Regions from separate parts of the Thioalkalivibrio sp. AKL8 genome, predicted to be linked through region 1. Evidence: predicted binding sites of a transcription regulator. Region 1 holds the regulator's gene; the other holds the start of a gene.

The links. The regulator sigma-54, encoded in region 1, starts transcription at its own class of promoters, with help from an activator protein. The targets are predictions, from matches to a motif close to TGGCANGNTNCNTGCTT.
Region 2: G335_RS0109700 (CmpA/NrtA family ABC transporter substrate-binding protein) is a predicted target of sigma-54. The motif match lies at 3,855-3,871, and genes of this name have one in related genera.

The regions. Positions count from the first base shown of each region.
Region 1 is NZ_AQYF01000007.1:80,153-87,729, reverse strand. Features, by position in the region: gene G335_RS0106120 (HPr family phosphocarrier protein) at 1-133, opposite strand, end outside; gene G335_RS0106115 (PTS sugar transporter subunit IIA) at 105-530, opposite strand; gene rapZ (RNase adapter RapZ) at 582-1,454, opposite strand; gene hprK (HPr(Ser) kinase/phosphatase) at 1,462-2,493, opposite strand; gene G335_RS0106100 (PTS sugar transporter subunit IIA) at 2,542-3,009, opposite strand; gene hpf (ribosome hibernation-promoting factor, HPF/YfiA family) at 3,013-3,351, opposite strand; gene G335_RS0106090 (RNA polymerase factor sigma-54) at 3,368-4,852, opposite strand; gene lptB (LPS export ABC transporter ATP-binding protein) at 4,941-5,711, opposite strand; gene lptA (lipopolysaccharide transport periplasmic protein LptA) at 5,708-6,250, opposite strand; gene lptC (LPS export ABC transporter periplasmic protein LptC) at 6,231-6,812, opposite strand; gene G335_RS0106070 (HAD family hydrolase) at 6,809-7,348, opposite strand; gene G335_RS0106065 (KpsF/GutQ family sugar-phosphate isomerase) at 7,348-7,577, opposite strand, start outside.
Region 2 is NZ_AQYF01000009.1:79,604-87,180, forward strand. Features, by position in the region: gene cynS (cyanase) at 64-510, opposite strand; gene G335_RS0109690 (ABC transporter ATP-binding protein) at 546-1,457, opposite strand; gene ntrB (nitrate ABC transporter permease) at 1,487-2,335, opposite strand; gene G335_RS0109700 (CmpA/NrtA family ABC transporter substrate-binding protein) at 2,339-3,793, opposite strand; gene G335_RS0109705 (sigma-54-dependent Fis family transcriptional regulator) at 3,982-5,631, opposite strand; gene G335_RS0109710 (ABC transporter permease) at 5,830-6,669, opposite strand; gene G335_RS0109715 (ABC transporter substrate-binding protein) at 6,666-7,577, opposite strand, start outside.

The sequences.
Region 1 (7,577 bases):
TGCCATTCACCTCCTGCTGGTTGCGGGAGACGGAGACGTCCGCGGCGAACTTGCTGGCCAGGCTGACGAACTTGGCCGCGGCGCGCGCGTGCATCCCCAGGCGATTAACGATGGGGACTACGCGCTGCGGCATCGCTGCACTCCTGATCGCAGAGGAGAATCCCGTCATGGCCGCCCGAAAGGGCCTTGTTGACCAGTTCGGTCAGGGGGAGGTGTTGATAGTTGAGCACGCGGATGAGCATCGGCAGGTTGGCGCCGGCGATCACGCGGGCATTTGCACCCCGGGCGACACGAATCGCCACGTTGGAAGGCGTGGAGCCAAACATGTCGGTCAGAACGAGCACCCCCGAGCCGCTGTCGAGGGTCGCCAGGCGCTCGCGGGCGCGGGCCAGGACCTCGTCGGGGTCGTCGTTCTGGGACATCGCCATGGACTCGCAGTCCTCGGGCAGGCCCCCGAGCATGCTCTGCGCGGTCTGCAGCAGGGTATCGCCCAGGTTTTGATGCGTGATCAGAATGAGACCAACGCCCATGGATCTGCTCCGATTGCGGGTTCCAGAAGGCCCTCGTCCCGCGTCCAGTGGTTACTGTTTCCCCAGCTCGCGGTGACGGGTGCTAACAGTAACATGTTCCCGATCCTGCCACGCCTCCGCAAGCCGCTCCACCAGATACACCGAGCGGTGTTGCCCGCCGGTACAACCGATGGAGACGGTTATGTAGCTGCGGTGATCGTCCAGCAGGCGCGGCAGCCACTGCGACAAGAAGCCCTGGATGCTGTCGAACATGGCCGCGACCTCCGCGTGCCGCTCAAGGAACTCGCACACGGGCGGGTCGCGACCGGTCAGGGCGGCCAGATCGCTTTCGTAGTGCGGATTGGGCAAGCAGCGCACGTCGAACACGAAGTCGGAATCCAGCGGCGCGCCGTGTTTGAAGCCGAAAGACTGGAACTGCAGGGATAGTTCGTGTTCCCCGCGCTCGCCGATGCGGTCGCGCAGGGTGCGGGCCAGATCGTGCATCGACAGGCGCGAGGTGTCGACCGTCAGGTCGGCCTCCGCGGCCACATGGCCCAGCCACTCGCGTTCGCGGTCGATGGCCTCGACCAGTGGCACGCCGTCGCGCGCCAGCGGGTGGCGCCGGCGGGTCAGGTGGTAGCGCCGCAGCAGCACCTCGCTGGCCGCCTGCAGGAACAGGACCTCCACCTGCACCCCGTCCGCCCGTAGTTGCGCCAGGAGATCGGAGAACCCCTCCAGGGCCTCCAGGCCGCTGCGCACATCCACGCCCACGGCCAGATGGCGGTCGGTCTCGGTGTCGTAGTGGCCCTGCCGGACCTGATCGATCAGGTCCGGCAGCAGCGGCAGCGGGAGGTTGTCGACGCAGAAGTAGCCGGCATCCTCCAGGGTGTGCAGGGCCACGGTCTTGCCGGACCCGGACAGGCCACTGACGATTAGCAGGCGCATGGCCGATTCAGCCCTCCGGGTCCGGGTTGGGGACCGTAGTGGCGGGCACCGCGCGATGGTAGGGCGGCTCCTCCGTCTCGCCGCTCATCTGGCGGCGCTGGCGTGCGCGCAGGTCGTCGCCAGCGATATAGCCCTGCATGTGCAGCATGTGGTTGCGCACGGCCGCCTCGATCATCACCGCGATGTTGCGCCCCGGCGCGATCGGCAGGCTGATCAAGGGGACGCGCAGGCCGAGGATATCGATCTCGCCGCGGCGCCCGTTCAGCCGGTCATCGGGGACCGGCGAGGGTTCGCCATGATCGCGCAGGTCGATGATCAGGCGCAGGTACTTGCCGCCCTTGATCGCGGAATCGCCATACATGGCGCGGATGTTGAGTACCCCAAGACCGCGCACCTCGAGCAGGTCCTGGAGCAGGGCCGGGCAGTGGCCGCGGACGATGTCGGGCGCAATGCGCGCGAACTCCGGGGCATCGTCGGCGATCAGGCGATGCCCGCGCGAGATCAGTTCCAGTGCGACCTCGCTCTTGCCGACGCTGGAGGCGCCGCTGATCAGCACCCCGATCCCGAGGATCTCCATGAACACGCCGTGGCGCACCTCGAAATGGGCCAGGCGCTGCTGCAGGAAATAGCGCAGCAGCGAGATGATCTCGTGACTGCTGGTGCTGGAGCACAGGATCAGCGGCAGCGCCTCCTGCGGGGCGTCGGGCATCTCCGAGAACGGACAGGTGTCCTCGGCGAAGATCACCGCGGTGGTCCCGGTGCGGGCCATCTCCAGGATCAGGTCGTTGCACTGGGTGGCGCTGAGGCTGGAGATGTAGCGGGCCTCGAAGTCGCCGATGATCTGGATGCGGTTGGGCCGGATCAGGTTGAGATGGCCGGCCAGCGGCAGGTCGTCCCCGTCGTCGCCGACCAGCTTGCGGTCGGGTGCTGCATGTTCGCCGTGCACGAAGCGAAGATCCAGGCGGTTTCCCATGGCCTGGATCAGGCTCTCCACGTTGATGTCGCGGGCGATCCCGCCTTCTCCCAGCGCCTCGTTCATGGCAGACGCTGCGCGCCGGAATCGCGGCTGGAGGCGGGTTCCACGGGCTTAGTCCTCGCTGAAGCGGCGCACGAGTTCCTGTTCCAGGGCCGTCGCATCCCCGGCCCGGCGCAGCGCTCCGATGGTGTCTGGCTGCGACAGGCCGCGGGCGAGTTGGGCCAGCAGGTCGAGGTGGTCGCCGGTGGCGGCCTCCGGGACCAGCAGTGCGATCAGGATATCGACCGGCTCGTGATCCATGGCGTCGAAGTCGACGCCCTTTTCCAGGCGCAGCACGGCCACGCGCGGCGCCTCGAGATCGGCCAGGCGGCCATGGGGAATCGCAACCCCATGGCCGAGACCGGTGGATCCGAGTTTTTCGCGTGCGGACAGGGCCTCGAAGATCGCATTGCTTCCTGGTCCCGTGCCGTCACCTCCGCCGGCGAGGAGGTCCGCCAGGGCCTCCAGGGCCCGTTTCTGGCTGGAGCACTCGGGTTGCAGGCCAATGCGCTCGGAGGTGATCAACTCGGCAATCGTCATGGATCAGGAGGCCTGCTCGCGGTTGCGCTGGGCACCTTCGGCGCGGTGGTGGTCCTTGACCTTTTCCTTGTGCTTGATCAGCTGACGGTCGACTTTGTCGATCAGCGCGTCGATTGCGGCATACATGTCCTCGTGAGAGGCCTCGGCGTGGATGTGATTGCCGCTGACCTGGAGATTCGCTTCGGCCTGGTTGTGCTGATTCCGGGTCTTCTCGTGGGTCAGCACGACGTGGACGTCGATGACCTTGTCGAAGTGGCGCTCCAGCTTCGCGAATTTCTCGTTGACGTAGTCGCGCAGGGCGTCGGTGATGTCCACGTGGTGGCCGGTCAGGTTGATCTGCATGGTCAGGACTCCTTGGTTACTTGCTGCCGGTGGGCATCGAGGCCATCTGCCGGCGTTCGCTGGATGAAGGGATGTGCATCGCCTCGCGGTACTTGGCCACGGTGCGGCGCGCTACGTTGATGCCCCGGTCCGACAGGACCTGGGCGAGCCGGGCATCGCTGAGCGGCTTGTTCGGGGGTTCGTCGCCAATCAATTCGCGAATCATGGCACGGATGGCGGTGGCGGAACACTCGCCGCCATCGTTCGTGCCGACATGGCTGGAGAAGAAATACTTGAACTCGAAGACCCCGCGCGGGGTGTGCATGTATTTCTGCGTGGTAACCCGCGAGATGGTCGATTCGTGCATCTCCAGGGTCTCGGCAATGTCGCGCAGGATCAATGGCTGCATCGCGACGTCGCCATGCTCGAGAAAGCCCTGCTGGCGGTGGACGATCGCCTCGGCGACCCGCAGCAGGGTGTCGTTGCGGCTGTGCAGGCTCTTCAGGAACCAGCGTGCCTCCTGCAGCTGATCGCGCATAAAGGCGCTGTCGCGGGCATCCGAGACCTGGCGCACCATGCCGGCGTAGAGGTCGTTGATGCGGATGCGCGGTGCGATCTCCGGGTTTAGATCCACGCGCCAGCCCTCGGTGGTGTGGCGCACGTAGACATCCGGGACCACGTATTCCGAGGTGGCGGAGCTGATCTGTGCGCCGGGGCGCGGGTTCAGGGTGCGGATCAGATCCAGTGCGCGGGCCAGTTCGTCCGGGTCGCGTACGCCGGACTGGCGCTGCAGGGCCTTGTAGTCGCGCTTGCCCAGGCTGTCCATGCCGTGTTCCAGGATCGCCCGTGCGGCCTCGCGGGCCGGGGCGTCCGGGGCCAGTTCGCGTAGCTGGATCTCCAGGCACTCCCGCAGGTTGCGCGCGCCGACCCCCAGCGGGTCGCACTGCTGAATCCAGTGGAGCACTGCCTCGACCTCGTCGACGCCGACGGTTTCATCCTCGCCTCGGCTGATGGTCTCGGCCAGGGTTTCCAGGTCACCCTCGAGATAGCCGTCGGGGCTGATGGCGTCAATCAGGGCCGCCCCGATGCGCTGGTCGCGCGGTGTCAGATGGCTCAGATGCAGCTGCCACAGCAGGTGATCCTGCAGGCCCTCGCCGTCGTCGTCGCTGGTGTTTTCCAGCGGGTCGCGGTCATCCACGCCCTTGTTGGGTGTCGGGGCCGGTTCGTAGATGTCGTCCCAGCGGCTGTCGGTGGTCAGTTCCTCGGGGATCACGTCATCGCTGGTGGTGGTGGCCTCCATGCGATCGCCTTCCACCAGCTCGCCGTCCTGGTTCAGGCGCTCGGTGTCGGCCTCGGCCTCTTCGTCCTCGACCTGTTCGAGCATGGGGTTGCTCTCCAGCGCCTGCTGGATCTCCACCTGGAGCTCGAGCGTGGACAGCTGCAACAGGCGGATCGCCTGCTGCAGTTGCGGGGTCATGGTCAGCGTCTGACCCAGCTGCAGATTCAGGCCGGGTTTCAGCATCGCGTATTCGGAGCGAGGGTGGGCATTGGTGGAATCTTAAAGCCTGCCTTGTGGTTTGTGCACCGACCGGGCCGCATGTGGGGCGCTTTCACAGGCGGAAGTTCTCGCCGAGATAGACCCGGCGCACCTGGGGATCGGCCAGCAGCTCGTCCGGTGTACCGGCGGCCAGCAGGCGTCCCTCGCTCAGAATATAGGCCCTGTGGCAGATGCCGAGGGTCTCGCGCACGTTGTGATCGGAGATCAGTACGCCGATGCCGCGCTGGGCGAGATGCCGAATCACGTCCTGGATGTCGCCCACCGAGATCGGATCCACCCCGGCGAAGGGCTCGTCCAGGCAGATGAACTGCGGATCCCCGGCGAGGGCGCGGGCGATCTCGGCCCGGCGACGCTCCCCACCGGACAGCGCGATGCCCGGGCTGTGGCGCACGGTCTCGAGCTGAAACTCCTCGATCAGGGCGTCGCCAATGCGGCGGCGCTCGTGGCGATCCAGCCCGGGGCGCAGCTCGAGCACGGCCTGCAGGTTGTCCCACACGCTCAGGCGGCGAAAGATCGAGGCCTCCTGCGGCAGGTAGCCGAGGCCGGCGCGCGCGCGTACGTGGATGGGGGCGCGGGTGATGTCGCGCTCGCCCAGGGTGATGCGCCCGGCATTGGGACGGATCAGCCCGACCAGGCTGTAGAAGCAGGTGGTTTTGCCGGCCCCGTTCGGGCCCAGCAGGCCGACCACCTCGCCGGGCGCGAGGTCGACGTCCACCTGGTCCAGCACCGTGCGCTGGCCGTAGCGCTTGGTCAGCTCGCGTCCGATCAGGCGGTCGTTGGTTTGTGCCGGTGTGGCGGATGGGCTGGGGGCGGTGGCGTTCATTCGTCGTCGCGCGGCTGGATGGTGATGCGCACGCGCTCGCTGTCGCCTTCGCCGCGTTCGGCCTCGATCACGTCGGTCGTCAGGTCGTAGGTGATGCGCTTGCCGCGCGCCTCCTCGCTGGTGGTGATCACATGGGCCTGGTCGGTGAGGATCATGCGGTCCTCGTTCAGCAGGTAGTCGATGCGCAGGGCGGTGGCAATGCGCATCTCTCCGGTTTCCGGATCGGGTGATTCCAGGCGTGCCGGCTCGCCGTGGGCCTCCATTTCGTAGGGGCGGCGATCGCGGGTGCGCACGTAGACCTTGTCGGCCTCCAGGGTCATGTCGCCGCGGATTACGATCACGTCGCCGGTGTAGGTCCCCAGCCCCTGGCGTTCGTCCATCTCCGCGCGGTCGGCAGTGATCTCCACCGGCAGTGCCGGGCCCGCCGAGCCCTGCTGGGCGAGCGCGGGCGTGGCCAGCAGGGCTAGCAGCAGGAGCGCCGCCAGGCGGGCACCCGGTTGGCCCGGACGGTGGCGAAGGCTATGGGGATTCGGGGTCATGCGCGGGATCCTCCTCGCTCGTCTCGCTGTAGAGCGAGTACACGTCATGGAACAACTCTATGGTATCCCCTCGCGAGTCCACGCGCAGACCGGTGCCGCGCTGGAACAGGCCCGGCTGGTTCAGGGTGGAAAGGGCATCCGAAGTGGCGACCATGGTGTCGGTGGCGACGCGAACATCCCGCGAATCGATGATGGTCTCTACGCGTTCGCCGCGGGGCGGCTGTACGCCGTGGGTGGGGCCCACCAGGTCCAGGGTCACGGCGGCCGGTTGATGCAGTGCGGCGGGGGCAGTCCAGCGCCATTCGATACCGCCTTCGGCGAACAGGTCGAGGTCCGGGTCGTCCACCCATTGGGGGCCGTCACGTCCAAACTCGCGCAGGCGGGTGCCGCGCAGACGATGGCTCAGTTCGCCGTCGTCGCCGGTGGCATGCAGGGTGAAGCCGTCAATCTGCAGCGTGACCTCGCCCTCGGGCGGGCTTACCTCAGCCTGCGCCAGGGGCACGGTCGCGAATGCGAGCACGGCCAGGGTCCATCCGAGTCGGCTGCGAATCCTGCGTCTCATCCGTTCAGGTAGGTCTCGAACAGCGCGTCGAGCCGGTCCTGCGCGGCCAGCAGGCCCTCGCAGGCCTCGCGCACGGCCCCGCGCCCACCATGGGCTTCGGTCACCCACTGGGCATGCTGGCGCACCAGCGGGTGGGCGTCGCCGACCGCGATCCCGAGCCCGACCCGCTGCATCGCTGGAAGATCCACGATGTCGTCGCCCATGAAGGCCGCTTCGGCGGGGTCGTGACCGGTGCGCTGCAGCAGTTCGTGCAGGGCTTCGCCCTTGTCGCGGCGGCCCTGGATCAGATGCTCCACTCCCAGGTCGCGCATGCGGTGCTCGACGACCCCGGAGGTGCGCCCGGTCAGGATGGCGATCTCGATGCCGCCGTCCAGGGCCAGACGGATACCGTGGCCGTCGCGGCTGTTGAAGGCCTTGTACTGCTCGCCGCCGTCGCCGAGGAACAGGCTGCCGTCGGTCAGCACGCCGTCCACGTCCAGGATCAGCAGGCGAACGGCCTGCTGGTGGGTGCGCAGAGTGGTGGCATCCAGGTTCATCACGCCACCCCGGCGCGCAGCAGGTCGTGCATGTTGATCACGCCCACCAGGCGGTTTTCGGCGTCGGTGACGGGCAGGGCGTTGATGCGCCGGCTCTCCATGGCCTCCAGGGCCTCCACCGCCAGCCAGTCGGGCTGCGCGGTGTGGCCGCCGGTGGTCATGGCCTCGCCGATGGTCAGGCCGTCCAGGCTGTGCCCGGCATCCAGGGTGCGCCGCAGGTCGCCATCGG
Region 2 (7,577 bases), on a different contig from region 1:
TACCGGCTCGCGGGAAAGGGCGGTCACGCGGCGCGCCCGGCCGCCGCGTGACCGATGGGGACGCTACCAGCTCTTGTAGGGCAGGAACTTGCCGTTCCAGGTGATCTTCACGCGGTCGCCCTTCGGGTCCTCGACCTTGTCGATGTCCATGGTGAAGTCGATGGCGCTCATGATGCCGTCACCGAACTTTTCGTGGATCAGCGCCTTCATGGTGTCGCCGTAGACGTTGATCGCCTCGTAGAAGCGATAGATCACCGGGTCGGTGGGGATGGTCTTGTCCCAGGTCTTGTGCGGGAAGGCCTGCAGCGCCTGCGAGACCTCCGGGCCGAGCCCGAGGAAGGTCGCCAGCTTGTCGGCCTGGTCGCCCTCCAGGTGGTTCATGCCGTAGCAGGCGGAGGTCACGTAGACCTCGTGCAGCCCGGTGGCCTCGGCGATCGCGGCCCAGGTGGTTCCGCGGTTCTCCTTGGCCTCGAGGATGGTGGTGGTCATGGCGCTCTTGCTGAGACTCATCATGTGCTCCTTGAATGCGATGGATGGACTGGGGGTCAGACCGCGCGAACCATGCGCGGACCGGGTTCCGGGTTGGCCTCGGGCTTGGCCGGGTTGACGATGCGCGGGCTGTGGCGCGGGTTGTCACCGCGGGCGGCGCCCGCCTGGGCCTTGGCCGACATCTCCTTGGCGCCGTTCACGAGGAAGTCGACCAGGTGGTTGCGGATCGGGTAGTAGGCGTCGTTCTGGTGCAAAGTGGCGCGTTCCCGCGGCCGCGGGATGTCGATCTTCACCGACTCGGCGACCTGGGCATGCGGCCCGTTGGTCATCAGCAGCACGCGGTCGGCGAGCAGGATCGCCTCGTCGACGTCGTGGGTGATCATGAACACGGTCTGGTGGGTCTCCGACCAGATCTTCAGCAGCTCTTCCTGGATGACCCCCCGGGTCAGGGCGTCCAGGGCCCCGAAGGGCTCGTCCATCAGCAGCAGCTTGGGTTCGATGGCGAAGGCCCGGGCGATGCCGACGCGCTGGCGCATGCCGCCGGAGAGCTGCGCGGGCTTGCGGTCCATGGCGTGGTCCAGGCCCACCATGTGCAGGTAGCGCTCGGCGTGTTCCAGGCGTTTCGCCTTGCTCCAGTTCGGCCACCGGGCGCGCACCGCGAACATCACGTTGTCGCGCGCCGACAGCCACGGCAGCAGGCTGTGGTTCTGGAAGATCACGCCCTGGTCGAGGCTGGGTCCGGTGATCTCCTTATTGTCCATGATCACGTTGCCGTCGGTGGGTGTGGCGAGGCCGGCGAGCACGTTCAGGATGGTGGACTTGCCGCAGCCGGAGTGACCGATCAGGCAGACGAACTCGCCCTTGTTGATGGTCACGTCGACGCCCTCGAACACGGTCATCAGTTCGCTGGAGTCGGGCTGCGGGAAGCGTTGGCTCAGGTTCTCGATCTCGAGGAATCCCTTGCTCATGTTTGGTCTCCTTTTGGGGCCACGCTGACTCAGTCGGCGTAGCGCACGAATTTGGTGGCCTGGGCGAGGGACGCATCCAGCAGGAAGCCGACGATGCCGATCATGATGATCGCGAAGATCACGCTGGCGAGATCGAGGTTGTTCCACTCGTTCCAGATGTAGTAGCCGATGCCGGTGCCGCCCACGAGCATCTCGGCGGCGACGATGACCAGCCAGGCGATGCCGATGGAGATGCGCATGCCGGTGAGGATGGTCGGCGCCGCGGCGGGCAGGATCACCGTGAACGCGGTGCGCAGGTTCGACAGCTGGTGGGTCTTGGCGACGTTCAGCCAGTCATTGCGCACCGAGGCGACGCCGTAGGCGGTGTTCACCAGCATCGGCCAGATCGAGCAGATGAAGATCACGAAGATCGCCGACATGTTCGAGTCGCGGATCACGAACAGGGCGAGCGGCATCCAGGCCAGGGGCGAGATCGGCTTGAGGATCTGGATGTACGGATCGAACGCCTTGTTCAGCAGCGGCGACATGCCGATCACGAAGCCGAGCGGGATGGCGATCAGCGCGGCCAGGGCAAAGCCCAGCAGGACCCGGTAGATCGAGTAGGCCAGCTGGATCCCGATGCCCTTGTCGTTCGGGCCCGCGTCGTAGAACGGGTTGCTCAGTTCGCTGAAGGCGTGGCTGAACACCTGGGTGGGGGCCGGGATGCCGCTGCTGGAACTGCGATCGGTCCCGCCCCCCATCAGTTGTTCGTATTCGCTCAGCTCGCCCTGCTGCGGCGCGAGGACCTCCGGGGCGGTGGCCAGCTGCCACACGCCCAGGAAGACCACGAGCATCACCAGCGAGAGAACGGTCGCCCGGAAGTTGAGATTGCTCAACATGGCTTAGCTCCTGCGGATTGCGAAGCTGTCGAGATAACCTTCCGGGTCGGTGTAGTCGAACACCTTGCCCATGATCTCGAAGTTCTTGTAGGTGTCGCTCGGCGCTTCGTAGCCCAGCTCGGTCATGACCTCGGCGCACTCGCTGGCGAGGAAGACGTCTTCCGCAAGGCGGTTGTAGTCGAAGTCGCGATCCACATAGCCCCAGCGCTTCATCTGGGTGAGGATCCAGGTGGCCATCGAGTGCCAGGGGAAGGGGTCGAAGTCGATCCGGTGCGGGTCGTTCTTGACCTCGCCCAGGCCGTCGGCATAGCGCCCGGTCAGCACCTGCTCGACCACCGATTGCGGCTGGTTGAGATAGGCACGCGGGGAGATGGCCTCGGCAATCTCGGCGCGGTTGTTGATATCCGAGCTGTACTGGGTGGCCTCGATCAACGCGCGGAACAGGGCGCCGAAGGTGTTCGGGTGTTCGTCGGCGAAGGCGGCCGAGCAGGCGAAGGCGCAGCACGGGTGGCCGTCCCAGATCTCCTTGGTCAGCATGTGAATGAAGCCGATGCCGTCCCAGACCGCGCGCTGGTTGAAGGGGTCGGGGGCCAGGTAGCCGTCGACGTTCTCGGCACGCAGGTTGGCGACCATCTCCGGCGGCGGCACGACGCGGATGCTGATGTCGCGATCGGGATCCAGCCCGTGTTCCGCGACGTAGTAACGCAGCAGGAAGTTGTGCATGGAGTACTCGAAGGGCACGGCGAAGGTGAAGCCCTTCCAGTCCTTGGGATCGCGCTTGTCCTTGTGCTTGTTGTGCAGGGTGATGGCCTGGCCGTTGATGTTCTCCACCGCCGGCATGATGTAGTGCTCGCGCGAGGAGCCGGAGCCCAGGGTCATCGACAGCGGCATCGGCGAGAGCATGTGCGAGGCGTCGTACTCACCGGACAGCGACATGTCGCGGGCCACCGCCCAGCCGGCGGTCTTGATCACGTCGACATCCAGGCCGTGGCGCTCGTAGAAGCCCATGGGGTGGGCCATGATGATCGGCGTGGCGCAGGTGATTGGCACGAAGCCGACGCGCAGATTGGTCTTTTCCAGCGGCCCGCCGTCCTTGATTGCGGCCTTGACCTTGTCCAGCGGCAGGATGGAGCCCAGGGCCGCGGCCACCGTGCCGCCCCCGATCATCTGCAGGAAGCGGCGGCGGTTGATCTCGTTGTGGCCGAACATGCCGCGCACGATCGCGCTCTCCACCGCGCGATCGACCATGGCCTCGTCGCTCAGGTCCTCGCCGGTGGCGTGGGCATCGGCCTGAACGGGCTCATGGGTGGCGCGTCGTTCCAGTTTCTCTTCCAGGTCCGGGGACGCGGTGTCGAAGCAGCTGCAGCTGCCCGGGCCGGTGTGCCCGTGGCGACAGCTGGAGCCGTGGCGCAGATCGGCATTGGCGTCAAAGGGATCGTGAAGACTCTTGGTCGGCATGGTCGGCTCTCCTCGTGGGTCGAATCGATGCGGGCATCGTTGCCGCGCATGTCGAGGGTCATTGCAGGTGCCATGCCAAGCGTGGGGAATGGGCCGCCAGGGCGGCGCGCGAGTGCCGGGAGATCGGACCCTTCGTCGACATTGTCGACGAAGGGGACAAAAGGTCCGCTGGTGTCTGAGCGGTGGGCCTAAGTGGTTTCTATGCCGAGCTTTTTCAGGCGATAGCGCAATTGCCGCGGGGTCAGGCCCAGGTCCATCGCGGCGCGGGTCTTGTTGCCCCCGGTTTGCTCGATCGCGCGCTTCAGGCGCTCCGCCTCGGTGGCGTGCACGCGCTGATATGGGCGCACCGCGCTGGTGCAGGACGCGCCGGAAGAGGGCAGGGTTCGGGGCTCGTTGTGCCGCGATGGTGCCGGTGCATGCTCGTCGCGGAGGCCGTGCCTCTCGCTCTCGAACGGGCTGATGCGGGATTCCTCGTGCAGGATCTCGTCGATCAGCGGCGTGCCGATGCGGCCATCCGTGGATAGCAGCACGGCGCGCTCCAGCACGTTCTCCAACTGGCGGATGTTGCCGGGCCAGTCGAAGGCCTCCAGGCGTTCCAGCACGCCCTCGTCGACGACCACGTTCCAGCCGTGCAGGTGGGTGTAGCGGTCGAGGAAGTGGCGGGTGAGCAGGCGGATGTCGCTGGCGCGGTCGCGCAGGGCCGGCATGTGCAGCGGGATCACGTTCAGGCGGTAGAACAGGTCGAGCCGGAAGTTCCCGGCGTTCACCGCGGCCTGCAGGTTCTGGTGGGTTGCGGCGATGATGCGTACGTCCACCGGGAGATCGCGGTTGCCGCCAATGGGCTGGACCACCCGTTCCTGCAATACACGCAGGATCTTCGACTGCAACGCCTCCGGCATGTCGCCGATCTCGTCCAGAAACAGCGTGCCGCCGTCGGCCAGGGCGATCTTGCCGGTCTTGGCGCTGGACGCGCCGGTGAAGGCCCCCTTTTCGTGGCCGAACAGTTCGGATTCCAGCAGGTCGGCCGGGATGGCGGCGCAGTTGATGGAGATGAACGGCTTCGCGTTGCGCTGGCTGATCCGGTGGATCATGCGCGCGATCTTCTCCTTGCCGGTGCCGGAGGCCCCGGTCACCAGCACCGTGGCCTGGGTGTCCGCGATGCGGTGGACCTGCTTGAGGACATGGCGCAGGGCCGGACTCTCGCCGAGGATGCCGTACTGCCCGCCCTGGGTATCCAGGGCGCTCTTGAGGTAGCGGTTCTCCGAGACCAGCTCGGCGGTGCGCTCGGCGATCAGCTGGTGGATGCGCAGCACCTGGCCGATCATGCTCGCGATCACCCGCAGCAGGTTCAGGTCGTCCTGGAACTGGCGCGAGCGGCGTCGCAGCCGGTGGACGCCCAGCACGCCGATGGCGTGTTCGTCCTGGACGATGGGCACGGCGATGTAGGCGACGGTCTCCTGCGGCAGGGTGGAACGGTCGATGGCGCGCGCGAGGTATTCGGGCTCGTTGTCGATGTCCTGGATCAGGGCGATCTGGCCGGTCTTCATGACGCGCCCGGTGACACCCTCGCCGAGGCTGTAGCTGCCGCGGTCGCGCTCGGCATCGGTCAGGCCGTAGGCGTGGCGGATGCGCAGCTGGCCGCTGTTCGGATCCGGCAACAGGACCCGGCCGCGGTTGAGCCCCAGTAGCTGGGACATCATCCCGAGGATGCGGTAGATCGCGGCATCCGGGTCGCCGGAGCGGCCCATGAGCTTGGCAACCTCCAGCAGCAGGGTGATCTCCTGCTCCCGGGTGGCCAGGTCCGGTGGGGTCGAATCGGATATGCGGTGGAGTGCCATGCCGTGGGTTATGCAGAAAGCCTGCCAGTGCGAAAACGACGTGTTGGTGGGCGTTCGGGGGCGTCTGGCCGGGTCGGGATGACGCGGTTGCCTCGAGGCGGGGCAGGGCCTTGCACTGTTGGGTTGCGCTTGCCCGCTTTGCGGGCGCACAAAAAGGCCCGGCCATGAATGGCCGGGCCCGGGTATTGCCCGAGGGGATCAGCCCTCCGCGTGATAGCTGCTGCGCTTGATCAGGCGTACGCAGATGGCGTCGAGCATGTAGCCGATAATGCCGATGACCAGGACAAATGCGGCCAGTTTGTCGTACTCCAGGGTGTCGCGGGCATCGTTGATGGCGTAGCCCAGCCCCGAGGTGACGCCCAGGTACTCGGCCGGCACCAGTACGATCCAGGCCACACCCACCGCCAGGCGGATCCCGGCGAACACATCCTGGGCGATCGCGGGCATCACGATGTAGCGCAGGGTGTGGTACGGATTGGCGCCCAGGTTGTTGCCCACCTTGAGCCACATCGGATCGATGCGTTGCACCCCGTGCGCGGTGGCGTAGGTAATGGGCCAGACGGCCGCGATGGCGATCAGGAAGATGATGGCCGCATCCCAGGTGGCGAAGGCCAGTACCGCGACCGGCATCCAGGCCAGTGGCGAGATCATCCGCAGGAACTGGAACGGGACGTGGGTGACCTGCTTCAGCGTCAGGAAGTAGCCGATCATTACGCCCAGTGGCACGCCGATGGCAATGGCGTAGGCCAGGCCCCAGCCCACGCGGTACAGGCTGGACTCGATCGGCGACCACACGGCCCCGGAGCTGACGATGTCCCAGAAGGCCGCCAGCGTGGGCCCGGGGGCGAAGCTGGCGAAGGCCATCGTGTCCTCGTTGTTGCCGATGGCCCAGCCGCCCCAGTACCACAGGGCGAACAGGCCGGCGATGCCCAGCGCCGGGTACTGCAGCGCCCGGCGCGCTTGGTCCGCGAACCGCAGCACCGGCATGAGCCGCTCCACGGTCGCGGTGTCGACGGAGAGTGTGGCTTCGCGGTTCATAGGACCACCACCTCCTCGCGGGCATAGGGCGAATCCATGTCCACGCCCGGGGCGCCCTGCCAGGCGGTGTGTTTTTCCATCGCCTTGCGCACGAAGTCGTAGTTCACCAGGTCGTCGGTGACGAAGTCCGGGTCCAGGCCTTCGAGGAAGGTGGTGTCGCCGCCGACCAGGGTCTCGTTCATGGCGCCGACCAGCATCTTGGTCGCGGACGGGTAGGGCCAGGGCGAGAAGTCGATGCGGCCGTTCTCCCATTCGGGGTGACGGATCGCGCCGTTGTCGGCGTAGGTGCTGTCGTCGTGGTAGTTCGTCATCGCGCGTTCCACCACGTTGGCGGGCATCGGGAGATACCCCTTGCCATCGCGCGAGAGCATGGTGGCGACACTCTTCTTGTCTTCCTGGATCGTGCCCTGGGCGCGGACCACGGCGTTCATCACCTTCTGGGTCCACTCCGGCTCGCGGTCGGTCAGGCGCTCGTTCATGCAGACCACGCAGCAGGGGTGGTTCTTCCAGATATCGCCGGTGAAGCGCAGCACGTTGCCGCGCGCCAGCAGTTCGCCGGCGGCGTTGAACGGCTCGGCGACGATGTAGGCATCAATGGAGCGCGCGGCCAGGGCCGGCGGCATGTCCGGCGGTGGCATGAGCATCAGGTTGACCTCGTGCGCCTCCAGCGCGTCGCCCTGATCGCGGATCACCGGCGTCAGGCCGGCATCGCGCAGGGCCATCTGCATGACTACGTTGTGCATGGAATACCAGTAAGGTACGGCCACGCTCTTGCCGCCGAGGTCGGCGAAGCTCTGCACGTCGACATGGCGGCCGGTTACTACGGCCGAGCCGTTGGTGTGGGCCCAGGACATGATCTTCACCGGGAAGTCATTCTGGTAGCGCATCCACAGCGGGATCGGCTTCAG